4 regions of the Arthrobacter sp. PAMC 25486 genome follow, and region 1 is predicted to be linked to each of the others. Evidence: riboswitches for the same ligand, from Rfam matches in the RefSeq annotation. Region 1 holds a riboswitch; each other region holds the start of a gene.

What was found. Region 1 has a riboswitch for S-adenosylmethionine ahead of art_RS14070 (DUF1737 domain-containing protein). Riboswitches for the same ligand answer to the same signal wherever they lie in the genome.
Region 2: linked by a shared signal. The riboswitch ahead of art_RS19710 (bifunctional o-acetylhomoserine/o-acetylserine sulfhydrylase) and the one ahead of art_RS14070 (DUF1737 domain-containing protein) in region 1 are both predicted to bind S-adenosylmethionine.
Region 3: linked by a shared signal. The riboswitch ahead of art_RS22395 (hypothetical protein) and the one ahead of art_RS14070 (DUF1737 domain-containing protein) in region 1 are both predicted to bind S-adenosylmethionine.
Region 4: linked by a shared signal. The riboswitch ahead of art_RS14790 (OsmC family protein) and the one ahead of art_RS14070 (DUF1737 domain-containing protein) in region 1 are both predicted to bind S-adenosylmethionine.

Annotation. Positions count from the first base shown of each region.
Region 1 is NZ_CP007595.1:3,068,847-3,075,844, forward strand. It holds gene art_RS14050 (UDP-N-acetylglucosamine 1-carboxyvinyltransferase) at 1-275, shown strand, start outside; gene art_RS14055 (hypothetical protein) at 278-886, shown strand; gene art_RS14060 (O-succinylhomoserine sulfhydrylase) at 957-2,195, opposite strand; gene art_RS14065 (rhodanese-like domain-containing protein) at 2,343-2,735, opposite strand; gene art_RS14070 (DUF1737 domain-containing protein) at 2,732-2,992, opposite strand; SAM riboswitch class IV at 3,079-3,198, opposite strand; gene art_RS14075 (polysaccharide deacetylase family protein) at 3,329-4,879, opposite strand; gene art_RS23340 (hypothetical protein) at 4,972-5,199, opposite strand; partial or broken gene art_RS22685 (alanine--tRNA ligase-related protein) at 5,229-5,540, opposite strand; gene art_RS22690 (alanine--tRNA ligase-related protein) at 5,828-6,238, opposite strand; gene art_RS14085 (bifunctional lysylphosphatidylglycerol flippase/synthetase MprF) at 6,658-6,998, shown strand, end outside.
Region 2 is NZ_CP007595.1:4,393,201-4,400,198, reverse strand. It holds gene art_RS19715 (homoserine O-acetyltransferase) at 1-28, opposite strand, end outside; gene art_RS19710 (bifunctional o-acetylhomoserine/o-acetylserine sulfhydrylase) at 151-1,467, opposite strand; SAM riboswitch class IV at 1,545-1,661, opposite strand; gene art_RS19705 (Tex family protein) at 2,249-4,846, opposite strand; gene art_RS19700 (VOC family protein) at 4,973-5,611, shown strand; gene art_RS19695 (CPBP family intramembrane glutamic endopeptidase) at 5,840-6,550, opposite strand; gene art_RS19690 (histidine phosphatase family protein) at 6,817-6,998, shown strand, end outside.
Region 3 is NZ_CP007595.1:3,927,054-3,934,051, reverse strand. It holds gene art_RS17800 (MFS transporter) at 1-584, opposite strand, end outside; gene art_RS17795 (helix-turn-helix domain-containing protein) at 720-1,307, opposite strand; gene art_RS17790 (sodium:solute symporter) at 1,501-2,973, shown strand; SAM riboswitch class IV at 3,151-3,261, shown strand; gene art_RS22395 (hypothetical protein) at 3,274-3,561, shown strand; gene art_RS17780 (hypothetical protein) at 3,628-3,855, opposite strand; gene art_RS22390 (biotin/lipoyl-containing protein) at 3,907-4,140, opposite strand; gene art_RS22385 (hypothetical protein) at 4,230-4,466, opposite strand; gene art_RS17765 (VIT1/CCC1 transporter family protein) at 4,669-5,760, shown strand; gene art_RS17760 (LOG family protein) at 5,853-6,968, opposite strand.
Region 4 is NZ_CP007595.1:3,236,490-3,243,487, reverse strand. It holds gene art_RS14815 (ABC transporter ATP-binding protein) at 1-46, opposite strand, end outside; gene art_RS14810 (hypothetical protein) at 283-1,548, shown strand; gene art_RS14805 (MarR family winged helix-turn-helix transcriptional regulator) at 1,736-2,251, opposite strand; gene art_RS14800 (LLM class flavin-dependent oxidoreductase) at 2,412-3,470, shown strand; gene art_RS14795 (NADPH-dependent F420 reductase) at 3,467-4,165, shown strand; gene art_RS14790 (OsmC family protein) at 4,310-4,849, opposite strand; SAM riboswitch class IV at 4,886-5,003, opposite strand; gene art_RS14785 (ABC-F family ATP-binding cassette domain-containing protein) at 5,174-6,811, shown strand.

The sequences.
Region 1 (6,998 bases):
ACCGCGCCATCTATCTGACCGAGCTGAACCGTCTCGGCGCCGGCGTCCGCCTGCTGGACCCGCACCGCATCGACATCACCGGGCCCACCGCGTGGCGTGCCGCCGAAATCGGCTGCCCTCCCGCACTGCGCCCGGCCGCCTGCATCCTGCTGGCCATGCTCGCCGCCAAGGGCACGTCCGAACTGCGCAACATCTACGTGATCGAGCGCGGCTACGAGGACCTGGCCGAGCGCCTGAACACCGTCGGCGCCGAGATCGAGTACTTTCAGGACTAACCGTGTCCAAGAGAAATAAGGGCAACGCCGACCGCCGCGCGGCAGGTTCAGAGCTACTTGACTCAGGGTACTTTCGCCAGCGCATGGCCCTTGCCCTGCTGGTCCCACTGTCAATTGCCCTTTCCGTCCTGTACTTGGCGTCAGGCACGTTCGCCGTGGACTGGCTCATCGACAATGTCGCAGCCATGCAGTGGCTGGACGGCTGGTTTGGGCTTGCCGCGGGGGATCTGGTCGCCAGTCTGGTGCTTTATATCCCTGTGGTCAGCTACCTGTCCCTTGCCGGAATTGTGCTGAACCTCGCCATGGGCCGTGTCTACCTGCGTGGCGGCGGCACCAAAGGCTACAACGCCCGGGAAAAGCTTGTGATCGTGGCGGTGTTCATGACGCTCATAAGTGTTCTTTGGGCGTGGATCAGCTGGGACGAGCGCAATGCGGCCTCATTTGCGGCGCTGGTTGCCAACGTCCTGCTGCTGCTGTTGTCAGCGGTTCCACCAGGCCTCGCCCTGGCCGGACGTACCCCGGGTAAACACTTCAAGGACCGGCAGATGTTCGCCGTCATTGCGGTGCTGACAGTGTCCTGGGCAGCGGGAATCTTCTGGGGCCTGGCCTAGCAATCAACTTACGTGCAAGGCTCAGAAGCAGTCCTGCGCATAAACGACTATGCGCAGGACTGGAGGCCAGTTATGCGCGTAAGTTCAGGCCGGTGGATGAAATCGCCGCCAGCGCCGCCGTCAGATCCTTCTTCAGGTCATCCACGTCCTCGAGCCCCACGGACAGACGCAGGAAACCGTCCGACAGCCCGATCGCGGCGCGGCCCTCCGGCCCCATGGCGCGGTGCGTGGTGGTGGCAGGGTGGGTGATCAACGACTTCGCATCGCCTAAATTATTGGAGATGTCGATGATGGCCAAGGCGTTCAGCAGCGCAAACGCTGCCTCCTTGCGGGTTCCGGAGGCGGGCTCGGCCAGCTCAAACGTCAGCACCGTACCGCCGGCCTTCATCTGCTTCTTCGCCAGCTCGTACTGCGGGTGCGACGGCAAATGCGGGTACAGCACGCGCGTCACCTGCGGCTGCGCCTCTAGAAATTCGCCCAGCGCCAGGGCGTTCCGGCAGGAGTGGGAAACGCGCAGGTTCATGGTCTCCAGGCCTTTCGTCAGCACCCAGGCGTTGAACGCGGACAAAGCCGGTCCGGTATGGCGCATCAGGTTCTTCACAGGCCCGTCGATGAACTCCTTCGTGCCCAGGATCGCACCGCCCAACACGCGGCCCTGCCCGTCAATGTGCTTGGTGCCCGAGTACACCACGATGTCCGCGCCAAAGTCGCCGCAACGCTGCAGCAGGGGAGTGGCGAACACGTTGTCGGCCACCACCTTGGCACCCGCGGCATGGGCGAGGTCGCACACGGCCTGGACATCAATGATTTCCTGCATCGGGTTCGACGGCGACTCAAAGAACACGGCCGTGGTCGGCACGGACAAGGCCGTCCGCCACTGCTCCAAATCCGACCCGTCCACGAACACGGTCTCCACGCCCCACCGCGGCAGCAGTTCGTTCAGGATGACAAAGCAGGAGCCGAACAGTGACCGTGAAGCCACCACCCTGTCGCCCGCCGCCAACAATGCGCCCAAGGCGGTGAACACGGCGGACATGCCGGACGCCGTCGCAAAGCAGGCCTCCTTGCCCTCCAAAAGACGCAGCCGTTCCTGAAACGTGGCCACGGACGGATTGCCGTAGCGCGAGTATACGAACCGGTCCACCTCGCCGGTGAATGCCTGCTCGGCATGCTCTGCGGACTCGTACACAAACCCGGAGTTCAGGAAAAGTGCCTCGGACGTCTCCTGGAAATTGCTGCGGTCAAGCCCGCCGCGCACGGCCTGGGTGTCCTGCGCCCATGTGGCTGCGTGCTCGTTAAAGTTGCTCAATTGTGGTTCCCTGGCTTTCGCTGGTGGTGCTGATCAAGTACGACGGCGGCACCCGTGCCGGGCTGTTGGCGCCGGTTGGGCTGTGGGCCGTTGGGCGGCTTCGCTGCTGGCGGCTGCCCCGGCACTTACACATTGGGCAACCCGGCTTTAGCGCCAGGGCAGCTTGCGGTTCTTCCAACCGTTGACCACCCGGTCGCCGTAACGGTCGGGTTCGCCCTCAAAGCCCTCGAGGATGTTGTACGCCGTATATCCGGCAGCCGTTGCAGCCTCGGCGGCGGCGATGGAGCGGGCACCGGAACGGCACAGCACCACCAACTCCTTGTCGGCGGGAACCACCGCCTGCAGTTGGGCCAGGAACTCGGGGTTGTTGCTGCCGTTGCCGAGGTTCCACTGGACTAAGACAGGCTCGGTGTTCAGTGCGGAGGCATCCGGGACACCGATGTGCTGCCATTCACCCTCGGTGCGCACGTCCACCAGGACTGCCCCGGCCGCCACGCGCTCCCAAGCCGTAGCCGGTGCCAAGTCACCTGCGTAGCTCATGCGATACCCTCGCCGTCAAACTCAAGGTCGGCGTCGAGGTCGTCGACTGCGGTGGCGACGGCGGCGTCGCTCGTGGCCACAGCCCTCGGGAGAATCACTGCCTGGGCGCAAATGACCTGGCCGCCGTTGGATGTCACGGCCGGTCCGCCGTGCAGTACGTAACCTTCCGCAAGGGCGGTTGAAATGCGCTCACAAAAGGAGCGGTCGTCGGGGCCGGTGATGAGCCGGTAGGCCAGGGGGGATTCGTCCGCGGACATGCTTCTCCTCATTGCAAGTGGCGCCAGAATGCAAGCGGGAGCTGGTGGCGGTGCATACGAGCCGGAACTGGCCTGGCACCGCAGAGGGTTCACGCTTGCAAACGTCAGCCGTGGTAGCTGGGTTTGCCAAGTATTCACCTGAGGCACCCCGCCGGAAAGAGGGTTGCCGGCCAGCAAGTCAGGGCTTGGCGCTGGCACTCATTACTTACCTTGAAAAATAACACATGCCCTGCTGGCGGGCGCCAACGGCTGCCGAGTATGGCGCAACATGACGCGGCCAGTCCTGTGCGGTCAGCCGGCCGGGTCCTGCACCGGGGGGAGAAACGCCCCTTGCGCCTATCGGCCCGGCGTGCAGGGATAGGCGTCCCCGCGGCAGAAGTAGGACTGGCCGTTGTGCATTTCAATGCCTTGGAAAAGTTGGGGGACCGTGACCAGTTGGTAGCCGGCGGCATGCAGGTCATCTATCAGCTGTGCCTGCCCGTCCACGGTGGTCCTGTGGATGTCGTGCTGCAGGATGATCGATCCGGGGTGGATAAGCTCCATGACCTTGGGAATGAAAATTTCCTTGTTGCGGGACAGCCAATCCTGGGAATCCACGGACCAGTTGACCACAGGCATCCCTATGGACCCTGCGATGCGCGCAGTCATGTCGCCGTAGGGTGGCCGCAGGTATCGAGGTGTTGCGCCGGAGGCCCCCGCGATCATGTCCGTGGCGCCCTGCACCTCGCCCAGTGCGGCGTTGAGGGACAGCTTGCTCAGATAGGGGTGGTTCACTGTGTGGTTGGCAATGACGTGGCCGGCTGCTGCGGTGGCGGCGGCGATCTCCGGGTAGCTGGCGGCGTAGCTGCCCTGCTCAAAGAACGTGGCGTACACGGATCGGTCCGCCAGGATCTTCAACAGGCGGGTTGTTTGATCGTTGGGTCCGTCGTCGTACGTCAATGCGGCGCACGGAACCAGGTCGCAGTTGATGTGTTCCTGGCCGGACGCCGCCGGTGGGGGAGCGGTGAAGGCAGTCGTGGCCTCGGCCAGTTGCCGCAGTTGTCGGCCCAAGTCCGAGAGCAAGGGGGAGGCGGCCTCTGCGGTGATGTGGACGTTGACCGATTCTGGCAGTGCAATTCCGGTGACCGGGTCCGCCTGGACAGGCACCACCAGCTCGCCACTTCGGCTGAAGGCTGCCCCGCCCAGCAGCGCGTCAGCAGCCGGAGGTACCGCGGCGGGCGTCTTTGCGGCAGCGGTGCCGTTGCTGCCCTCGCCGGGTTCCGTGCCTGTGGCGGTTGCGGAAGACGTGGCAGATGCAGCAGATGCGTCAGAGGCGGCAGGTGTGGCGGCTTCCTGATGCGTGGCCGGGGTAGATTCGCCGTCCGCAACGATGGCGCCGCTGAGCAGTGCCCGCACAGTTTCCACGCTCTCAGGTGCCAGCAGGGCAGGGCCGCCCTGGACATCCCCGGTGGCCAGATCGGTGTAGCTCGTGGTCTCGGAGAGCAGCGTCATGGTGCCAGCAACGGCTTCGGAACGGGTAAACCGGGTGCCAAGCGTGTTCCCGCCCGCCAGAATGATGTCCTGTGCCAGTTTGAGCCCGTTGGCCATGCCTGGTTTTTCAGGTGCGGCCACGGCCGGATTGAAGCGCCCGCCGGCATGTTGATCCAGAATGCCCAACAGCTGGGCGTCCAACTGGCTGTTGTAGGCGGCTCCTCCGTTTAGGTAGACCCACTTGGCCCGGACCGAGTCCACCCCGTCCACGTGGATCGTCATGGGCAGTGCCCCGGGGACCGTGGACGGATCGAGCGAGGGCAGGGCCTGTCCCGCCACGGATTCAGGCGGCGGTGCCGGTGTGGGGCTGGGCATCACCGGGGCCGGGCTGATGCTGCAGGCGTTCACGGAAAGCACGGCTGCAGTCAATGCCAGGAGCCGCTTCCCAGCAGGAAAATGCATGTTAAGGAATCCCCAGATGGTGTCGGTGGTGGAACTTCACAAGAACTTTACTTCGCGCCCAGCGTAGTCTGCTTTTGAGAACGTGCGCGTTGTTCGGACAGGAGCGTGTCAAACTCATCGCGAGAAATTGGCGACACGTTCATCCCTCGGGACACGGCCTCCTCACGGCTGAGCTCGGTGGGGAATCCGTAGGTGCCAGACAAGGTGAAGAATGCGTGGCCACCCAGCTGTCCCCCGGCGGAGAAGTGCTGCAGTTCCCGCAGGCCCCTGGCCAGGGTGCGGCGGAAGGACGGTCCTCCTTGGTTAGGACAGCTTCAATGTTCTCCTGCTGCAGGGCCAGCTCGGGGTAGGCATCCTGGTACAGGGAAACAACAACGGGGACCAAGCCGCTGAAGAAGTTCTTTTGAACGCCCAGCCCGAACCCGAAGCGCATGGCGCGACGCAACAGCCTTCGCATGACGTAACCGTTCGCCTTGTTGCCTGGGCACACGCCGTCAAAAGCCAGGAACACGGCGCCGCGGACGTGGTCGGCAAAGGTGCGCAGGACCGCTGTGTGTTGCTCATACGTGGTTTGTGTCAGTTCTTCCAGGGCCACAATCAGTGGCTGCAAGAGGCTGGTTTTGAAACCGTCGGGGTACCCATCGCCGCGGCGGAAATTCTTTCCAGCCCGCCACTAAAATCAACTTGGTGGCGCGTCAGCCGGACAAAACCATGCTCTGCCCGCCGGTATTCCAGGAATACCGAATTTCCGATTTCCAGGAACTGTCCGCCGTCCTAATTCTGGTGTGGAAATGCGCCGTAGGCCGTGTCGCGTGTGACCTCCGGAAAGTAGTAAAACACTTCGCTGTCCGGACCGCAGGGGTCGCCTACTGGTGTTGCAGCGGGTGAACCTCCGCGCGACCATCAGTCTTTGCCACCGTAAAACGTTATGCGCGCACGTTGGTTCCGCACCTCGTTGCCGTGTTCTTCGGTGCCCAAGTCAACGCGGTCGGCGCTGATGCCCGCGGCGCTGAACAGGCGCGCCCGAATATCTGCGCTTTCTTCATCGCGGGGGATGCCTTTGTCCGGGTCTCCGCCGAAAACGCTGACGTAGATGCGTTCCGGGTCCAGGCCCACCACGCGGGTGAGGAAGTCCCACAGCGCCGGAATCTTTTCGTCCGTGAAATAGGACCCAAGGCTCCAATTGCCCAGCATTTCAAAAAATGTGATGTGCCGGTTGTCCCCAACTTCCTCAAAGTCCTGGGATCGCAGGCAGTTCTGGCTGTCAGTCAAACGGTCACCTTTTGGGTGATCTGCGTCCAAAAGGAACGGCAACAGGGCTACATGCCGCTGCCCGTGAACAAGGTGGTGGGGTCATTCAGGGGAACAAACGGGGATCGCTGCAGCACCGCGTGCCCACGGTCCACCTTGGTATTCCAGGAACAGGTGGCGGATGTCTTGTGTGGTCAGCGGCTGTGTTGCAGTCTTTGGGGTCCTTGTCCCGAGTAAACCCGGCATTCTTTTTTGCGATCAACCCGTTCAACATCCCACCGTACGCGCTAAAATCTATTCAAGCAGGCAGGTCGTAGGGATTGATTTTTCAGGCCAATACTCTGATGCGCGGTGCAGCGTTTCCACCGCTTTGAGACATTGTCGTGGGACATCAATTCACATTGATTGGGGTGCGCAGGTTCTTTCGTTGCCGCGGTCAATTCGCAGTTGACCCGCCATAACGCCCAGGCAAAGGACATGAGATGACCAGCGTGCCAGCGAGTGTCAGCGAAGCCACACCAAGGCTGGCCCGAATAGTTTCCCTCCTAAAAAAGTCCCCTGCGACTGTGTCACTTCTGCTGCTGGTCATTGTTGCCACGGCTGCTATCGGCGGGTTGGGCGCCGGCCCTTCCGAGGACGTGCTCGCGATGGTGGGCATTGATCTCGATGATGCGTTGTCGAAATGGTGGACGCTGCTTGCCAGCACCTTCTTTGCAGCATCGTGGCCCGGGCTGTTGTTGTTGCTTCTGGTGATTGCGGTCGGTGTTGGCGTTGCGGAGCGGTTCATCGGTCCGTGGCGGGCCCTTGGCATGTTTCTGCTGGG
Region 2 (6,998 bases), 1.3 Mb from region 1:
GTTCGCCGATGTGGATTGAACGCAGCACACCGCCGCCCTGGCCAACAGCGGCGGAGAAGTCACTGCCGACTGGTTCTGGTGCGTCGATTTCTGCTTCGGGGGAAAACACGTTGCCCTCCACAGCCGTCGGAATCACTAGGCTCACTGGACTCACGCTGATTTGGCTGCGCGGAATCCGGCTTCGAGGTCGGCGATGATGTCCGCGACGTTTTCCAGCCCGACGGACAGCCGGACCGCTCCCGGGCGCACACCTGCGGCAAGCTGCTGCTCGGGTGAGAGCTGGGCGTGGGTGGTGGAGGCCGGGTGGATGACGAGGGAACGCACGTCACCGAGGTTGGCGACGTGCGAGTGCAGCTCGAGGCCGTCCACAAAGCGCTTTCCGGCCTCGAGGCCGCCCTTGATGTCGAAGGAGATGATGGCGCCAACACCGTTGGGACCGTACTTGCGGCCGCGTTCAAACCAGGGGCTTGAGGGGATGCCGGCGTAGGCCACGGCTGCAACGTTCTCGTTGGCCTCAAGCCATTCGGCGACCGTGACGGCGTTGCTGACGTGGCGTTCCACGCGCAGGCTCAACGTCTCAACGCCCTGGGCAATGAGGAAGGCGTTGAACGGTGAGATGGCTGCGCCAAGGTCGCGCAGCAGCTGGACCCGGGCCTTGAGCACGTATGCCAGGTTGGCGCCCAGCGCGCAGCCGACGCCGAGGTCGCGGGCAAAGACAATGCCGTTGTAGGTTTCGTCGGGCGTGTTGAAGCCCGGGAACTTCTCGGGGTTGGCTGCAAAGTCGAACTTGCCGCCGTCCACAATCACGCCGCCGATGGCAGTGCCGTGTCCGCCCAGGTACTTGGTGGCGGAGTGGATGACGATGTCGGCACCCCACTCGAGCGGGCGGATCAGGTACGGGGTGGCAAGGGTGTTGTCCACGATGAGCGGCACGCCGGCTTCGTGGGCGATCGCGCTGATGTTTTCCAAATCCAGCACGTCTTGGCGCGGGTTGGAGACCGTCTCGCCGAAGAACGCCTTGGTGTTGGGACGCACGGCTGCACGCCATTCGTCCAGGTTGTCGGGGTCGGAGACGAACGTGGTCTCGATGCCGAGCTTCTTCAGCGAGTGGGCCAGCAGGTTGAATGTGCCTCCGTAGACGCTGGGGCTGGAGACAATGTGATCGCCGGCTTCGGCAATATTCAGGATCGCAAAAGTGGTTGCCGCCTGGCCCGACGCCAGCAGCAATGCGCCGACGCCGCCTTCGAGGTTGGCAATGCGGTCTTCGACCACTGCCGTGGTGGGGTTGCCGATGCGGGTGTAGATCGGCTCCAGCTCCGCCAGGGCAAACCGCGCCGCGGCGCTCTCGGCCGACGGGAACACGAATGATGTTGTCTGGTAGATCGGCAGTGCGCGGGCGCCGGTGGTGGCGTCGGGCTCCTGGCCTACGTGGATCTGACGGGTTTCAAATGACCAACCGTTGCTCATGGCTGTTTCCTTTAACACTAGAGGCCTGCAACGAAAGCCCCCGACACGTCAAGCGGTCGCAGGGTTGCGTTGCGGATGGCCCGCGCTTGCACCGGAACCGGTCGGTTCGATGCCAGGTCCTCACCCGGGGCACCCCACCGCGGAAGGAGGGTTGCCGGTCAGCAAGCCGGGGCTGTGCGCTGACACTCATGACCTGCATCCAGTGTGAAAGAATCGCCGCGCGCTTGCAAGATTGTGACGAGTTTATGACTTTTACCGAAGAACTGTTTGAATTCTGGCCCCGAAAGTGCCGTTACCTGAATGAATGACTGACCGTTTGTCACATTCGGACTTATTTGGCCGCCAACCCGGTGTGGAGCTGAGCGCTGCAAGGATGTACGATGCATCTCGCAGCTCCAGACCCGTCATGCGAATTTATGCATGGGTGGGCCGGCCGCGACACCCACCTTCCAGCTCCCGCCCCCTGCCGCCGGGCTGCGTCGGAACGCTGATGGCGTCGGAACAGTAAACACCTGCGCACCGTTACGGCACAACCACGCGCCACTTTTGAAGCTGCGAAAATTGTCAAGCTGTGCACCGTTACGGCACAACCACGCGCAGCAGCAGTGCAGCGAGTCCGAGCGCCGGCGGAATCGCGGACACAGACGCACCACTCGCCACGAGTGGTGCGTCCAAGCGTCTATACGCGCCAGTAGGGATGACCTGTGCGTATGAGCTCACGCAACGGTGGTAGTCGTGTCGACCAGGCCCACGTGGTGTTTTCGTTCCGGAATTCGTGGAACTATTTGCCCAGCCCCGCCCGCCGCAGTGCCTCCGCCATTGCTGTGTTGGCCGACGGTGCCGCCGTGTTGGCTGACGGGGCGGCAGTGTTGGGGCGGGTCTGCGCGCCGGTCCCCCGGGGACCACGTTGCCCACCCTTCTGCCCACCCGGTTGGCGGCCCTGGCCGGAGTTGGAGCCCTGTGCGGAGCCAGGGTTGGAGCCTTGTGCGGAGCCAGGGTTGGAGCCCTGTCCACGGCCAGGGTTGGCACCTTGTCCGCGGCCGCGCGCAACCGCACCACCGCCCTGAGGCGAGGGCCGGCTGGACGCGCGGGAGCCGGCGTCGGGCTTCCCGGCCACGCGCTCCCCCGCCTTCGACTCATCATCCAGGCGCAGCGTCAGCGAAATCCGCTTCCGCTCGGGCTCCACCTCAAGGACCTTCACGCGCACAACCTGGCCGGACTTGACCACTGAATGCGGGTCGGAGACGAAGGAGTTGCTCATGGCGGAGACGTGGACCAGCCCGTCCTGGTGCACGCCGATGTCAACGAACGCGCCAAATGCGGCCACGTTGGAGACGGTGCCTTCCAGGATCATGCCGGGGCGCAGGTCGGTGATCTTCTCGATGCCGTCGGCGAAGGTGGCCGTTTCGAAGCGGGGGCGGGGGTCGCGCCCGGTCTTTTGCAGCTCGGCAACGATGTCTTGGACGGTGGGCAGGCCGAAGTCGCCATCGACAAAATCGGCCGGGTTGACCGATGCCACGGCACCCACGCCGACGGTAATCTCGGCCGGTTTGGCACCCACCGCGGCGAGGATTTTGCGTGCCACACCGTACGCTTCGGGGTGCACGCTTGAGGCGTCGAGGGGCTCCGCTCCGCCGGTGATCCGCAGGAAGCCGGCGCACTGTTCAAAGGCCTTGGGGCCGAGGCGCGCAACCTTCAACAATTCCCGGCGCTTGCTGAACGGGCCGTGCTCGTTCCTGTGCGCCACAATGTTTTCGCTCAGGAGGGGCCCGACGCCGGCCACCCTCGCCAGGAGCGCGGGCGAGGCCATGTTCAGGTCAACACCCACTGCGTTGACACAGTCTTCAACGACGGCGTCGAGGGAGCGGTCGAGCTTGGCGGGGGTGAGGTCGTGCTGGTACTGGCCCACGCCGATGGACTTGGGCTCGATCTTGACCAGTTCGGCGAGCGGGTCTTGCAGGCGGCGCGCGATGGACACCGCACCACGGAGCGAGACGTCCATGCCGGGAAGTTCGGCACCGGCCAGTGCCGAGGCCGAGTAGACCGAGGCGCCAGCCTCGGAAACGACGAGCTTGCTGACCTTGCTCTCCGGGTTTTGGCGCTTAAGTTCGGCCACCAGCTCTGCAGCCAATTTGTCGGTCTCGCGGCTGGCCGTTCCATTGCCAATGGCCACCAACTCAACGTCATACCTCTGTGCCAGTGAGACCAGGGTTGCGAGTGCCTCGTTCCAGCGCCTGGCCGGGGCGTGCGGGTAGATGGTGTCGGTGGCGGCAACCTTGCCCGTGCCATCAACCACGGCCACCTTGGTGCCGGTGCGCAGGCCAGGGTCGAGGCCCAAGGTGGCGCGGTTGCCGGCCGGGGCCGCCAGCAAAACGTCCCTGAGGTTGGCGGCAAAAACCCGCACGGATTCCTCTTCGGCACTTTGGAAGAGCCGCACGCGCAGGTCAACTGACAGGCGGGTCAGGATGCGGGTCCGCCAGGCCAACCGGGCGCTGGTCATGAGCCAGGTGTCGGCTGCACGCCCAGATTCGGCAATGCCGAGCGAACGCGCCACGGCGCCTTCGTACGCGGCGCGGGCCTGCGTCTGGGCGTCGGCGTCACGGGAGTCGGCCTCCGACAGGTCGAGCGAAAGCACGCCCTCCTTTTCACCACGCAGCAGGGCCAGGACCCGGTGGCTGGGCAGGGTGTGGGGTGGCTGGGCGAAGTCAAAGTAGTCCTTGAACTTCTCTCCTGCGTTGTCCTTGCCGGTCTTGACGGAGGAGCGCAGCCGGCCGGTTTTCCACAGCCGTTCGCGCAATTCCCCCACCAGGACGGGGTCCTGGCCTGCGCGTTCGATCAGGATGGAGCGGGCCCCGGCCAGGGCATCGTCGGCGTTGGCGACACCGCGGGCAGCATCGACAAAGGCGTCGGCTGCCACCGCGGGGAACGTGGCAGGATCCGCGAGCAGTGCATCAAGCAGCGGCTCCAGACCGGCCTCGCGGGCGGCGTCCGCCTTGGTTTTGCGGGTCGACTTGTACGGCAGGTACAGGTCCTCCAGTTCGGACTTCGTGGCGGCCGACTCAACAGAGCGGCGCAACGCCTCGCTCAACTTACCCAAGCCGTGGATGGTTTCCAACACCACCACGCGCCGGGCTTCCAAGTCGCGCAGGTACCGCAAGCGCTCGTCCAGATCACGCAGCTGGGCGTCATCCAGCGTCCCGGTGACTTCTTTTCTGTACCGGGCAATAAAGGGGACGCTGGCGCCGTCGTCCATCAGTCCAATCGCGGCACGAACGTGGGCGGCACGCACACCCAGCTCGGCGGCGATGGCGGCAATGATGCGCTCGGCCTGTGCAGCGGCGGTGGGCAGGGTCAGCGGGGCGTGCAAAATGTCAGTCACACCTCAATTCTGCCCCACGTGGCGGGCAACGCGAAGCCCCTCACAGAAGTCCCTAACATCAGACGTCCCATGTGACTTAGGTAACGCTAAGTCGAGCGCCGTTGAACAAAGTGCCAAGATGAAGTCATGCGAATGGACCATGTTTCTTATGCCAGTGAATCAGACGGATTGGCTGCCACCACGGAGCGAATCGCCGGTGCCCTCGGGGTCAAAGCGGTGAAGGGCGGCATCCACCCGCGCTTCGGCACCCGCAATATGATCATCCCCCTCACCGACCACCACTATGTGGAAATTGTCGAGTGCCTCAACCACCCCGCGTCCGACAAGGCGCCGTTCGGCCAGGCCGTCAAGGCGCGTTCGGCAGCAGGCGGCGGATGGATGGGCTGGTGCGTCGCCGTTGACGACCTCACCCCCTTTGAAGAACGCCTCGGCCGCAGCGCCGTCCCCGGCAACCGCAAGTTCCCCGACGGCCAGGAGTTGATCTGGCAGCAGATCGGCATCATGGGCCTGATCGCCGACCCGCAGGTGCCGTACATGCTCAAATGGGAGGGCGACCCCGCCCTGCACCCGTCACTGGCCCGCGAGTCCACCGTCAAGCTGTCCTCGCTGACCATCGCCGGCAGCGCCGAACGCGTCACCGAATGGCTCGGCGAACCCGTCGAGGCACCCCTGAACGACGTCGCCGTGGAGTGGATCGCCCCGCGCGGCACCCCCGGCATCATGTCCGTAACCTTCGAAACGGCCGGCGGCCAGGTCACGATCTAGCTTTTCTTGGGGGCCCACTTTGTGGGCCCACGACCGCGGCATCCACCTTCGAGGGTGGGTGCCGTTTTCGTTGAGTCACCGTCCCGAAATCCATTAAGCAGTTGTTGGACGAAAAGGACGCATGAAAGCGCTTTCCAGTGCAACAACTGCGTACTCGATTTGAATGACGGGGAGGGCAGGTTGCGGGTGAGGAAAGTCCAGGAGGACATGAAGGGAAAGGCACAAAGCTCAGCCGCCGAAACCCAGCGACGGACCCAGCGTGAAGGCCGCGATGTCCACCAGCGCGTGTGCGGCCACGAGCGGCGCGACCCGGCCCCATTTCTTGTACACCCAGCCAAACAGCAGCCCCATCACAAAGTTGCCGATGAACGGTCCGAACCCCTGATATAGGTGGTAGCTGCCGCGCAGCAGGGCGGCCAGGAAAATCGCGGACCACCAGCCCAGCCCGATTTTCTGCAGCCGCCCCAGCAGGTAGCCGTTCAGGATCACTTCCTCCAGTACGCCGGCCCGGATCGCCGAGAGCACCAGCACCGGCACCGTCCACCAGTACTGGTTCAGGGCGCTGGGAATGATCTCGGTTGTCACACCAAGCGCCCGCCCCGCAGCATAGAGGCCCAACGACGGCACACCAATAATGACCAGCAGCCCCAGCGCGCCGAGCCCGTCACGCCACGGATGCCGCCAATCCAGCCCCATCTTCAAGAACACCGACTTCCCCGGTTCAGCCAGCAGGTAAAACACGAGCAAGACCGGCACCAGCGCAAAGACAATGTCCAGGATCTGGTAGGTAAAGTCAAAGAATTCGCGGTTGTTGCGCACCGCATTCAACGTGGCGGTGCCCTGCGAAATCGGCGCCCGGCTCATCTTGTCCAGCAACGACACCACCGAGTACACCGCCGACTGCCCCAGCGACACACCCAGCACCAGCAGCACCTCCATGATCAGCCGCCGCCGTGATTTGTTTCCCCAGCCCTGATGGTCGACGCCGGACCCCGCACCTTTCGCAGTTGGCGACCCCGCACCCAAGGGGGTTGGGGCCGGAACGGGAGGAACGGCGTCGTGCTTGGAAATAGCGGGAACAGGATCACTCATAGTCCCAATCATGCCGTCCTTGGACGGAAATCGCATGCGCCGGGCCCCTGCACCCCAGGGACCCGGGCCGGGCTTGCGAGGTTTGGGCGGGCGTGGGGAATACGCTAGGTGGCATGGGTGCACCGCGACAGATCATCATGGTGCGGCACGGACAGTCGGCCGCGAATGTTGACCAGACCATTTACAACAGGATTCCCGATTACCGGATTCCGCTTACCGAGCTCGGCGTGGAGCAGGCGAAGGCGGCCGGTGAGAGGATCCGACGGCAGCTGGATGGGCAACAGGTGCGCGTTTA
Region 3 (6,998 bases), 860 kb from region 1:
TTCCAGTTCCCGCCCTGGGTCAGTCCGTCCAGCAGCCCAAAGATCACCAGCATGGACAACAGCGGCATGACCGAGAGGACACCTTCCACCCGGCCCCTGTTGACGGGAACCGTGGATTCGGTGACCCAGGCGTTGAAGGCGGCGTCGTTGGCGCCCGAGCCGAAGAAGGACATCACGGCATCCAGCAGCACGATCGCAATGATGGCCACCACTACGGCATTGGCGGCGGGCAGGATGGCGGCCACGGCACTGGTCTGGACGAAACCGAACGCGGCCGTGCAGGCGCCCCACAAAACATAGCCGGCGGCGATGAAGATGCGGCGCCGGCGGCGCCGGTCGGAGGCTGCACCGATCAGGAACGTGGCGGCTGTGGCGACAACGGCGCTGGAGGAAACCAACAGGGCCAAAACGGCCGGGTTGGTGCTGATGGTGTTGTAGACAAACACGTTCAGGTACATGTTTTCCACGGTCCAGGCCAGCTGCCCGGCAAAGCCCACAATAATGAGGGCCAACCATGTCCGGCTGCCCAGGCGGGGTGCGGTCCCGCCGGCCTGCCTCGCGGTGGTTGGTTGCGTTCGGCTCACAAATACCCCTTAGTGTGATATGGCTCACGCCAAGACTACCGCACGGTAACATTCCCTCGGAGCCGGAGTAAACCCAGCCAGGCCTGGCGCGGCGGGGCCGGCTTGCGTCGGGCGGACTAGGAGCAGAAGCGTCAGCTAGCTTGGCCCGGAACCTGACGCTGCCGGCACCAGGATCCACAAGGCCTCAACCGGGTAGGCCGTGCGGTTTTCCCAGCTATGCGGCTCGCGTCCGGGAAACGACAGCGTGTCCCCCGCCTTCAGGTCATAGGACTCTTGGGTCATGCGCAACGTCAGTTCCCCGCTCATGATGTGCAGCACGTCAACGTCACAGTCCACGGCATACAGCTCCGATTCACCGCGACCAAAGGGCTCAATGGTGGCCCCCAAGATCTGCAGGCGCCGCTCCGAGCGCGAGGTCAGCAGCCGCTCGACGATCCCCTCGCCTCCGAGGGAGATGCGCGGCCCCTCGCCCCGTCGGGTCAAATGGGTTTCCGGGGCGGCAAACAGTTCGCCGATGGAGATCGAGAGAACTTGGCACAAGGTCACCAAAGAGGCCACACTTGGAGAGGTTAAATCGCGTTCAACCCGGCTGAGGAACCCTTTTGTCAGCCCGGTTGCATCGGCAACCTGCTCAATGGTGAGCCGCTGGTCCTGCCGTGCCGCGCGAATGCGCGATCCGATGGCAACGGGTTCGGCGCTTGGTTCCAGGGGCAAAGCTTTCATGGCGGCTCCTCGACAACTTAACTGCCCCTTGTTTTTAAGCGGCGCATTGACTGTTACTACCATCACAGTTTAGCCTAATAGACAACAATTGTTGCTCAAGAGGCAATTCTTTCTGGGGACTCCCTATCTACTTCGCACACTGGAGCATCGCGTGGACTTGAACATTGCCATAGTCGTCTTATATTTGGTGGCCATGCTGGCTTTCGGCTGGTGGGGCAAATCGCGGACCAAGAACAACAGCGACTTCCTCGTCGCCGGCCGCCGCCTGGGTCCCTTCCTCTACACCGGGACCATGGCCGCCGTCGTTCTTGGCGGGGCCTCCACGGTGGGAGGGGTGGGGCTAGGCTACAAGTTCGGCATCTCCGGCATGTGGCTCGTGGTCGCCATCGGCGTCGGCGTGCTGTTGCTGAGTCTGCTCTTTGCGCCCACACTGCAGAAGCTGAAGATCTACACGGTCTCGCAGATGCTGAGCCTGCGCTACGGTCAGGAAACCACCAAGGTTTCGGGCATCGTCATGCTCGCGTACACCATCATGATTTCGGCAACCTCCACCGGCGCCTACGCCACCATCTTCGTGGTGCTGTTCGGCTGGGACCGCTGGCTGGCCATCGCCGTCGGCGGGGCGATCGTGCTGATCTATTCGACCATTGGCGGCATGTGGTCCATCACCCTGGCCGACCAGGTGCAGTTCGTCATCAAGACCGTGGGCGTCTTCCTGCTCATGCTGCCGTTCGCATGGAACGCCGCGGGCGGCATTGACGGCATCCGCGAGCGCGTGGATGCCAGCTTCTTCCAGTGGGACGGCATCGGCACCCAGACCATCATCACCTACTTTGTGGTGTACACGCTGGGCCTGCTCATCGGCCAGGACATCTGGCAGCGCGTCTTCACCGCCCGCACACCGGAAATTGCCCGCTGGGGCGGCGCCACGGCAGGCATCTACTGCATCCTGTACGGCGTTGCCGGCGCACTGATCGGCATGGCCGCCTCCGTGGCCCTGTCCGGCCATGTGGAACTTAAGGACGACGTGTATGCGCTCGTCGCCACGGAACTGCTGCCCATCGGCGTCGGCGGCATCGTGCTGGCCGCCGCCGTGGCCGCCATGATGTCCACCGCCTCCGGCTCGCTCATTGCCGCCGCCACGGTGGCCCGCAAGGACGTCATTCCGTTCGTCGCCAGCTGGTTCGGCAAGGACATCGACAACTCCGATTCCACCAACCCGGAACACGACATCAGGGCAAACCGCTGGTACATCCTGGTGATCGGTGTGCTCGTTGTAGGCATCTCCATTGTGGTCAACGATGTGGTGTTCGCCCTGACCATCGCCTACGACATCCTCGTCGGCGGCCTGCTCGTGGCCATCATCGGCGGCCTCGTCTGGAAGCGCGGCACCGGCCTGGGCGCCGCCTGGTCCATGGCCGTCGGCTGCGTTGTCACCATCGCCTCCCTTGTCATCTACGCCACCGGCATCATCCACAGCGCCGACGGCATCTACGCCAACGAGCCCATCTACTTCGGTCTGGCCTCCTCGCTCATCGTCTACGTTGTAGTCTCGCTGCTGACCCCTGAAACCCCGGCCCACATCCGCAAGGCCTGGGATGACCGCCTGGCCGCGGCAGCCACCGATTCCAACCCGGACGAGGAAGTTCCCGCACTGGCGAAGTAGCTTGCCCCTTTACATCTGACCCGCATAAAACGGTGAAAATACGCGATTTCGCGTCGATTCTCGTCGTTTTCTGCGGGTCAGATCTTTTATGGGCCAAGAAGTTCGACGGCGGTGGGTTCCGTAATATGTGACGGAACCTCCCGCCGTCGTGCTTTAACGACGTAGTGTTGGAGGCAGCTTCAAGAGATGCGGTGCCAAGCTCCGACTGGCCGCACGCCAACCCCATGCTTCACGGGTGGTTCGGATGAGGAAGCGGCCGGCGGAAACCTCCGTTGGCAAGAGCAAGCAAAGGTTAAAGCCATGTCTCTTTCAACTGTCGCCACCGCAAAACCCGCCACTGCCGCCGCGAAAACACAAGGAATTGCCGTGCTGCCCGCCGTTGATGCAAATCTCGGCGCTGTCACCTTCCTGACCCCAAAAGGCCACCACGCGTACTGGTCGCCGGAGCCGGCTCAGCTCATTTCCGCGCTGGCCAACGCAGTCCGGCCTGCCCGCTGGATTCCCGAAATCGGAACCCTTGTGGTCACGGTTGCGCAGACGGGTGTGCGGGCCGGGCGCGGCATTGGCTTCCGGCTGTCTGCCTACTGATCGGCTGCCGGCAGGAATTTTCCAGCCGCCGGATCCAAGCATTGGTGCTGGAACGATCCCTTGGGCCTAGAAATATGGCTGGGTAATGAGTTCGAGGCCATGCCCTGCGGGGTCCCTGAAGTAGACGCCGCGTCCGCCGTGCTCGGTGGTCGTCTCGCCCGAACGTGTCATTTGCGGGTTGGTCCAGTACTCGAGCTGCGCTTCGATGGGGCGCACGAGTGCCCTGTCGAAGTGCCCGTCGTCCACCCGCAACGCGTAGTGCTGCATCTGAATGTCGACCGACCAGGCGCACAACTCCGAGGGCCTCCGGACCGAGACTCACCAGAGGCTCGGCTCACGGAGAAGTTAGGGCTCGATGACGGCAATCACCGCACCCTGTGCCACCTCGTCGCCTTCTTGTACCGCCCAGTTCAAGGTGCCGGAGACCGGGGTGTTGACCTCGGCGTCGAACTTGTCAATCGTAACCTCGGCGATGATTTGATAGGCGACGACTGCACTGCCGTTGGGGGCACGCCATTGCAGCAGGACTCCCGGTTCGGACGGGTCTCCCGTCATTATGGGGAACAGAACTTCACTCATGTAGTGGCCACCGTCCGGATCGCGGCCGCCTTGCACACGGCCGTTGGCCCACAGCATATTCCAGTTCCGGGGTGCAGGGAATGGTCGGCTCAGCTGTTGGCGGCCTGCGCCTTGGCTGCCTTGTTCCCGGCTGCCGCACTGATGGAAGCCCACGTGGCGCCAAGGACCGCAGCGGAGCTGGCGGCCATGACCAGCATCCCTGCGTTTCCCTTGACGAGACCTGCGATGAACAATGCCGCCATGCAGGCCAGGCCCATGGCCATCCCGATCCGCATGACGCGGGTGGCGTAGTAGTCGTGGGTCTTGGTCTGCTGGGTACTGGTCATGAGATTCTCCTCGGTTGAAACATCTTGTTGGACTGAAGCGTTGACACAACTCTACGAAAGTACTTTCCATTGTGTCAAGTACTTTCTGAATACATCTTTACGCAGGATTTTCCGGTGCGCCGAAACCTTCCCGCTAGGTATCCCGGCCGAAAAACCGCTAGAATCCGGGCTACAGTGAGGGCTGACTTTGAGGAGCTTCACCATGCCTGAACGAATTCTTACCACCGCTGAAATTAAGCGCTGGCGCCAGTATTTGGCCGATGAGCGCGCCGAGGCAGCTGTGTATCGCGACCTTGCCAAGCGCCGCGAAGGGGAAGAGCACACCATCCTCATGGCGCTGGCAGCAGCCGAGGGGCGGCACGAACAACACTGGTTGGACTTGTTGGGCGAGCACGCCGCTCAGCCCGTCCGTGCGTCCTTGCACAACCAGTTCCTGGGCATGCTTGCTCGCCGCTTTGGTTCCGTGTTTGTCCTGGCCCTGGCCCAGCGTTCGGAATCCCGGTCGCCCTACGCCACCGATGCCGATGCAACCGATGCAATGGCGGCCGACGAAGCCATCCATGAGGAGGTTGTCAGGGGCTTGGCAACCCGGGGACGAATCCGACTCTCCGGCTCCTTCCGTGCGGCCGTATTCGGTGCGAATGACGGGCTGGTCAGCAACCTGTCCCTTGTGGTGGGGATGGCCGCCACCGGCGTGGGCAGCTCGGTGGTGCTGTTTAGCGGCATTGCAGGTCTTCTCGCTGGCGCGTTGTCCATGGGCGCCGGCGAATTCGTCTCCGTCCGCTCACAACGCGAACTCCTCGACGCCTCCCAGCCCACTCAGGTCACCCTGTCGGCAGCCCCCTCGCTGGACCTTGAAAATAATGAGCTGGTGTTGGTCTACCTCGCCCGGGGCATGTCCCGGGAAGCCGCGGAACACCGGGCAGCAGAACGGATGGGCCAGTTCACCTGCGACTGCGACCCCAGCCTCTCGCTGACGCCGGAGAAGTTTGAGGAAGCCAGCGAGCACGAAACCCTCGGCACGGCCTGGGGAGCGGCAAGTTCCAGTTTTTGTTTCTTCGCATCCGGCGCCATCATCCCCATCATTCCGTTCCTCTTCGGGATGACAGGCATCGGCGCGCTGCTACTTTCCTGCGTTCTGGTGGGCATCACACTCATGGGAACCGGCGCCGTGGTGGGGCTGCTCTCCGGCGCGTCCCCGCTGTGGCGCGGCCTGCGCCAGCTGGCCATCGGCATGGGTGCAGCCGCCGCCACGTACCTGCTGGGCCTGCTCTTTGGCGGCTTGGTCGGCTAGCACCCCGGACCGACAGTCAGCCTTGCCGCATTTTCGATGCCGATCCCGCTTTCTGAACTCGCCCATTCCGGGCTCAGAAAGCGGGGTCGGCATCATTTTCGGGCGAGCACGTCGCAGGCCTCTTCCACGGTGTCCACCACGAAAACAAAGTCCTCCATGATCCGCGCCTGTGCCAGCGTCTTCAACAACGGCATCACAGGGACCTCGACTTCCCAGTACTTCCGGCCCACCAACACCATGGGCGCAACGGCTCCCTCGGCAGCGTAATAGTTCTCGCAGGCGTCTTGGAAAACTTCCTGCACGGTGCCGGCAGCCCCCGGCAGGAACACGATTCCGCCGCGTGAGCGCTCCAGCAGAATCGCCTCACGCAGGGCATTGGTGAAGTACTTCGCGATGGAACTGGCAAAGACATTCGGCGGCTCATGCCCGTAAAACCAGGTGGGAATGCCCAGACTTGGCGCACCCTCCGGATAGGCGGCAGTCACCCCAAATGCCGCCCTGGCCCACTCGGTGACCGAGGGGCGGAAGCCGGGGACGGCAGCCAGGGTCAGCAGTGCGCAGTCCAAGGTCCCGGCGTCGTACATTGAAAGGTAGGCACCCAAGTTTGCGGCCTCCATGGCACCGGGACCGCCGCCCGTTGCGACCAGGAACCCGGCCCGACTCAGGGCCCGTCCCAACTGGGCCGCCTGCGCGTACTGTTCGCTGCCGCGCGCCGCCGCATGCCCGCCCATCACGCCAACTACCGGCGCCGACTGCAGCGCCAGAAAGTCGTCAAGCGCGTCGGAGATGGCGTGGTCGTGCATCGCGGTGGCGAGTGTGGAGTGCAGGGCAGGGCCGGTTTGCAGGCTCCACTGGTAGATTTTAGCGTCCGGCACGGCTTCGTATTCACCGGTGAAAATACCGTCAAAAAGCTCGGCGCCCGTGTACAAGTGGCCTCTGTAGGCGTTGAAAGGAATGTGCGGCAGGGCGGGGAAGACCAGCGCACCGCGGCCCCGCAGTAGCTCCTCCACACCGCCATCGAAGGTGCAGCCCATGAAAATGGCGCCCGAGGCGTGCAATTCCACGAGTGCGCTGGAGCGCAGGCGCAGGTCCACCGATTGGAAGTGCCAGCCGGCCATGGACTTGGCGCCGCCTGAAACCAGTGCGTCAAAACGGTCGAGCGCTTCGATTTCAATCGTGCGGGCCTGTGGGGCGAGAGGTGCGTTCACGTGTACAGCCTAGCGGCCGTGGGGCTCCGG
Region 4 (6,998 bases), 170 kb from region 1:
TTCGGAGGTCCGGCTTTCCAGCGGTTTTATAGGGAAAGGAGCGCACTACGGCCTTCTTGGGGTTTGTGGATTGGCAGGCGGTTTTGGCGCGATCCGGCAGTCCGCCTTCGAGGCGGAGCGATCAGCGCGGGCGGGGGCTGCGTTATCTAACTCACAGGTTTACAGTAGTCCACTGTGCGCCACGCGACAACGCATGACCGGCTCCCGGCTTGGCTCCCGCCGCAAACGGCGCCCGCTCGGCTAGGATCAGCCCATATAGGTACCTAACACTTGGGGGTTTTGGTGGTTGCACATCATGAACACAACACCATTGCCATCTCCGAGTTCCACCGTGAGAAGCGCAGCCAGCGCCGGCAAATCTTCACTCTGCTCTTCCTTGGCTGGCTGCTGTGCCTGATGATCCTGCAGATCCACCACCCGCTGGACACCGGTGTCATTGCCAACTTTGGGGATCTCCAAGTGGTGTGGACCCGTTTCCTGCAGCGGGTGATGGCGCCCTTCACGAGTCCGGAAACCTTCAGTTTCAGCATTGACGCCCTCGGTTGGATCCTGGGAGCCACTGCCACGACCCTCGTTGCGCTGGTGTTTAGCGGCCGCAACCCGCTGGGCATGGCCAACGAATCCCAGGTCATGGCATTGGATGAACTACTCGAACTGCTGACCCTGCTGGTTGGCATCGCCGCCGCGGCCACCATGTGGATGGCCCTGCACAATGTGTTCTTCCTTCCCTCGGACCCCGATTCGGGCCCCAAGTTCTTCCTGGGCATGCTGGCCCTGATGCTCGTCATCTTCTCGGTGGTCCGCCAGCGCGACACCGCGGTGCAGCGGGAGATTGATGAGTTTCACCTGACCACCTCCATGCGCCTGCACACGCAGCGGTGGGAGCGGATGTGGGGCGTTTCCGCACGCAACCGCATCCGGGTGGATCCGTCAAAAACGGTGAAGCTCGTCCTGTGGTGGGCCGGCAGCGGGCTGGTTATTACACTGGTTTCCCTCATCCTGCACAGTGATTTCATGCCCTTGCGGATAGGGCTGTCGGCGATCGGGCTGGTCCTGCTGGCCGTGGTCACTGCGTCGTTGACGGCCCTGGCCGTCTCCCTCTACCGCAGCAACCCGCACCCCGGCGTGGGGCTGGCCTATGCCCTGGTGCTTTTGGTGGTGGTGGCCCTGGTGGTGGTCAGCCCCTTGGCGGTCGCCGCGTGGCAGAACAACCAGGTGCTGCTGTCGCTGCTGAGCTACTTCATCTGGCTGGGACCATCACTGCTGCTGATTTTCCGCAAGCCGCAGTCCGCACACATGACACCACTTGAGTACAAGTTGGCAGCGAGGCCGCGGAACCGTGCGAATCATGCGCTCATTGCGAGCTTTGACGGCGCCCGTGAGGCCGCCTATTGGATCGAGCTGAGCCTCGAAGCCCGGCGGCAACGGCATTACCAGGTACGGCTGGCACGGCTCGAGGCCGAGGAAGCCACGGTGGCTGCGGAAGCCGCAGAGGCCACGGAGGAAGCGGAGGGAGCGGCTGGAAGAGCCACGCGGCCCGGCAACTAGTTCAAACGCCGCAGCAGCCACGACGCGTAGTCCAACCGCGCAGTCCAAACGCTCCATCACCTACGGGGCTGTTTTCACGAACGCTCCTGCAGGAATTGCAGAGCTCATCACCATCGCCAGGCGGGCTCACGGCGAAAGGCGGGTGTCCGGCGTCGGGCATGGAATTAATGCAGTCGCACGCCAACGGCTACTTGCCGGTGCCCAGCATTTCCTCAACAGCGGCACAGGCGCCCAGGTCATGCTCCGAAACCGGAGGGGTGTCGCAGGCAACCCGGCGCAGCAGCGTGCGGAACAGCTCGCGCTCCTCGTCTGCGAGCGCGCCCAGGACCGCATTCTCGGCCGTCGCAACCCGCTGTTGGAGATCCGCCAGCATTGCCAGCCCAAGTTCCGTTGCCACAACGATGCGGGCGCGGCGGTCGGCGGGATTGAGCTGGCGCTCCACGAGCCCGGCCTTGACGAAGTCATCCACCAGATAGGTCATGACGGTCCGGTCGATGCCCAAGTGCTGGGCCAGCGCCAACTGGTTGGGCTGTTCTCCGCTAACAACTGCAACAAGGACCTGGTAGCCGCGGGACCCCTGCGGAAATTCGCCCATGGCTGCAGTTGAGGCGTTCTGGTAGTTCCGCACAAGCACGCCCAGCGTCCACCCAAAGTCCTCTTTGGGGCTGGTGTTCGGCTGTGCGGTGGTTGTGCTGTTGCTCATGAGACCCATCATAACGGATTATTGAGCTTTACAACAGATCATATTTGAGTAAGATGATCTGTAAAGCAACACATAATGGATGATGACCGCCGATCCGCCACCACAATGGCGGTCGGCAGGCAGCCACCCAATGGCAATCCACAGAGAAAAGGAGCACTTCGTGGAACTAGGCGTTTACAGCTTTGGCGACGTTCACCAGGATCCCGTCACGGGAGCCACGGTCAGCAGCGAACAGCGCGTGGCCGACCTTCTGGAACGTGCCCGCCTGGCCGACGAAGTAGGCCTTGACTACTTCGGCATCGGTGAGCACCACCGCGCAGACTTCGCCATCTCCGCCACGGTCCCCGTCCTCGCCGCGGCGGCCGCCCAGACCAGAAACATCAAGGTCGGATCCGCCGTCACGGTGCTCAGCACGGAAGACCCCGTCCGCGTCTACCAGCAGTTTGCAACGCTTGACCTGATCTCCGGCGGCCGCGCAGAACTGACCGCGGGACGAGGCTCCTTCATTGAGTCCTACCCGCTTTTTGGCGCCGAGCTGAACGACTACGAGGCGCTCTACGAAGAAAAGATCGCCCTGTTGCTGACCCTGAACGAGGCCGGACGCAAGGAAGAATCCATCACGTGGAGCGGCAAGTTCCGCCCGGCACTTCACGAAGCCACCATCTATCCGCGCCCCGTGGACAACAACCTGGACATCTGGATCGCCACCGGCGGCACTCCGGCATCCTCCGCCAGGGCCGCCCGCCTTGGCACCAACGTCATCTACGCACTCTTGGGCGGCCCCGTCCACGGCTTCGCCCGCCACGCCCAGCTCTACCGGGCCGAGGCTGCACAAGCCGGGCACAACGTGGAGGCACTCAAGGTGGGGGTCAGCGCCGTCGGACTTGTTGCCAAGAGCGGTGCGGCAGACACCTTTTACCCGTACTACCGCCACCTCATGGAGGGAATTGCCCGCGAACGCGGCTTCCCGGCGCCGAACCGCATCAGCTACAACATGCAGACCGCGCCCAACGGGGGGATCTACGCCGGCACCCCGGAACAGGTGGCCGAGAAGATCCTGCTGACCCACGAGCACATGGGCCACGACCGCCACATCCTGCAGATGGACCTGGCCTCGGTGCCGCAAAAGCACGTCCTGAAATCCATTGAACTCCTCGGCACCGAAGTCAAGCCCCTCGTCGACGCCGAACTGCGCACCTCAAAGAAGGCCACAGCATGAGCATCCAGACATTCCGCCGGCACGATCCCGCCACCACAACCATCGGCATCCTCGGCGCCGGAAAGGTCGGCACCGGCGTGGCCCGCCAGGCGCTCCAGGCCGGCTACCGGGTGCTGGTCGCCGCCTCCGGTGACCCCAAGGATATTTCGCTGATCATCTCCGTCATGGCACCTGGCGCCATCGCGGTCACGGCCGAGGACGCCATGTCCGATGCGGATTTGGTGGTCCTTTCCGTCCCGCTGCACAAGTTCCGCACGCTGGATCCGGCGGGCCTGGCCGGCAAGCATGTCCTGGACACCATGAACTACTGGCGCGACACCAACGGCGACATGCCCGAACTGGAGGATGCGCCGTCGAGCTCGGAAATGGTGCACTCGCATGTTCCCGGCGCTCGGCTGGCCAAGTCGCTGAACCACATCGGCTACCACGAGCTGGAACTGGATGCCCGGCCCGCCGGTGCTGCTGATCGCCGCGCGCTGGCCGTCACCTCGGACGACGACGAGACCCGAGCCCTGGTGCTCGGCTTCGTGGAGCACCTTGGCTTTGACGCGGTCGACGCCGGATCTCTCGCCAAGGGCGCGGCGTTTGAGCCGGGAACGCCGATCTTCACGGGTTCCTATGATGAGCCCGGCTTGCAGGCTGAGCTGCGAGTCCACGCGGCCGGCGAAGAGCTGGAGCTCACGCCGGCGCAGTGATTCGCGCCGCTGCAACTGGGATGTGAGACGTGGCGGCCACACAAAATCGACCCGTGAGTTGTGGCGGCTTTGAGGGTTCAAAGCCGCCACAACTCACGGGTCGGCGCATCCCAGGCGCCCCGGGCATCCCGGGGCGCCCCGCCGTCAGGCCTTGGTGACCACCGTGCTGACGGGCGTGGCGTTGCTGAACAGGTCCTGCACCGGGCAACGCGCCTCAACCGTGCGGCTCAAGTCCTCGTAGCGTTCCTGCGTTTCCGGCCCCGAGATGCGCACGGCCAGCCGGATGTCGCTGAATCCGGGGCGGATGGCCTCGTCGATGCCGAACAGCCCGCGCACGTCCAGATCACCTTCGGCGTCGATCTGGATATCGTCGACCTGGATGCCAAGCTGCTCCGCGTACAGCCGGTACACCACCACCTGGCAGGCGATGAGCGCCCCGAGCGCATATTCAACGGGGCTGGCGGCGGTGTCATCCCCGGCCAGGGCGGCCGGCTCATCCACCGTGAACTGGTGTTTGCCGGCGCTGATCCGTGTTGCCACCGAACCGACACCAACCCCCGCGGCCGTATAGGTCAGCTTCGCATTCTCGGCCCTGGTGCCGATGCGCTTGGTCCACGCCGCACCGGCTTCGCCCAAACGGGCCGAGCGCTGAGAGGCGCCGTCAATGAGAATGGTTTCAGTCATGTTGTCTCCTTCGAAAGAAGGCGGGCGCCGTGCACCCCGCCATACTTACGCCCCGGCAGGTGCCGACGGCGTCGAATCCTCACCTGGGGCACCCCACTATGGTGTGGAGGGTTGCCGCCCGACCGGCCAGGGCCAGTGGTCGGGACTCTTGATTCTGTCCACCAGTCTGCCGGGATCGCCGCGCCGCCTCAAAGTCTCCGTCACATGCGGCAACATTCCACTACGACGACGGCCCCCTCCTCCCAGCCGGACGGGGCCCCGGGCGGGACGAGACCCACGCCACTGCCGTCCGGCGCACACACGGAAGCAACTTAAGATGGAGTCATGAGCGCAACCCTTGTGGCAAAGGACCTTTCCGGAGGCCACGCACACCGCACCCTGTTCACCAATCTTTCCTTCACGGTCGCACCGGGCGACGTGATTGGCGTGGTCGGAGCCAACGGTGCCGGCAAATCAACACTTTTGTCCCTCCTGGCCGGCGCGGCCACGCCGCAGGGCGGCAGCGTCAGCACGGCACCCCAGGATGCCTTCGTCGGCTGGCTGCCGCAGGAGCATGAACGGATCGAGGGCGAGTCCATCGCCGCGTACATCGGCCGGCGCACCGGCTGCACGCAGGCCACCGAAGACATGGAAAGCTCGGCCGAAGCGCTGGGCTCCGGCAACTCCGCCGACGACGACCGCTACGCCGCAGCCCTTGACCACTGGCTGGCCTGTGGTGCCGCCGACCTCGACGAACGCATCCCAGCAACGCTCGCCGAGCTGGGCCTGGACCTGAGCCCCGAGGCACCCATGACCGGACTGTCCGGAGGGCAGGCCGCCCGGGTGGCGTTGGCCGCGCTCCTGCTGAGCCGGTTCGACGTCGTGCTGCTGGACGAACCCACCAACGATCTTGACCTGGCCGGACTGGCCCGGCTCGAGGAATTCGTGAAGGGGTTGCGCGGCGGCGTCGTCCTGGTCTCGCATGACCGCGAGTTCCTGGCCCGCACCATCACCTCCGTGGTGGAGCTGGACCTGGCGCAGAACAAGGTGGCCGTGTACGACGGCGGCTACGACTCCTTCCTCGAGGAGCGGGCCATCGCCAAGCGCCATGCCCGCGAGGCCTACGACGAGTTCGCCGACAAGAAGGCAGACCTGGTGGGGCGCGCCCGCGTCCAGCGCGAATGGAGTTCGCAGGGCGTGCGCAACGCTATGAAGAAGGCCCCGGACAACGACAAGATCCGCCGCAAGGCCAGCTCCGAATCCTCCGAGAAACAGGCCCAGAAGGTGCGCCAGATGGAGTCCCGGATTGCCCGCCTGGACGAGGTTGAGGAGCCGCGCAAGGAGTGGGCGCTGCAGTTCAGCATCGGTCCCGCACCGCGCTCCAGCACCGTGGTGTCGACTCTGAACGCTGCCGTGGTGCGGCAGGGCGATTTCACGCTCGGCCCGGTGTCCGCGCAGGTCAACGCCGGGGAGCGCATCGGCATCACGGGTCCCAACGGCGCCGGAAAATCCACGCTGTTGAAACTGCTGCTGGGCCGCACCGACCCGGACGACGGCGTTGCCTCCTTGGGCGCGAACGTCGCCGTCGGCGAGATTGACCAGGCGCGCAGCCAGTTCCCGGAGGGCACACCGCTGGGCGACGCCTTTGAGGGCCTGGTTCCGGAGCTCAACCAAGGCGAGGTCCGCACCCTGCTGGCCAAGTTTGGTCTGAAGGCGGACCAGGTGACGAGCCCCGTGGGCGCGCTTTCCCCCGGCGAACGCACCCGCGCATCCCTCGCCCTGCTGCAGGCACGTGGCGTCAACGTGCTCGTGCTCGATGAGCCCACCAACCACCTTGATCTGCCGGCCATTGAGCAGCTTGAGGAAGCCCTTGAAAGCTACGAGGGCACGCTGCTGCTGGTCACCCACGACCGCAGACTGCTGGAAAATGTGCGTCTGGACACTCGCTGGGCCGTGGAAAACGGCCAACTAAGCGAACTGTAACAAACCGCACAAACCATGCCAAGGCCTGCGCAATCAAGGGATTGCGCAGGCCTTTTTGAGTTAAAAGTTGCCACAAACGCGCGAAACATTAGCTGTACTAATCAATTCACGAATTTTGACTTATGTTCTCTAAAATGTTGCAATGGGTAACAGGTTTGCTGCTTCTTTTGGATCTGCGGCAAACCGC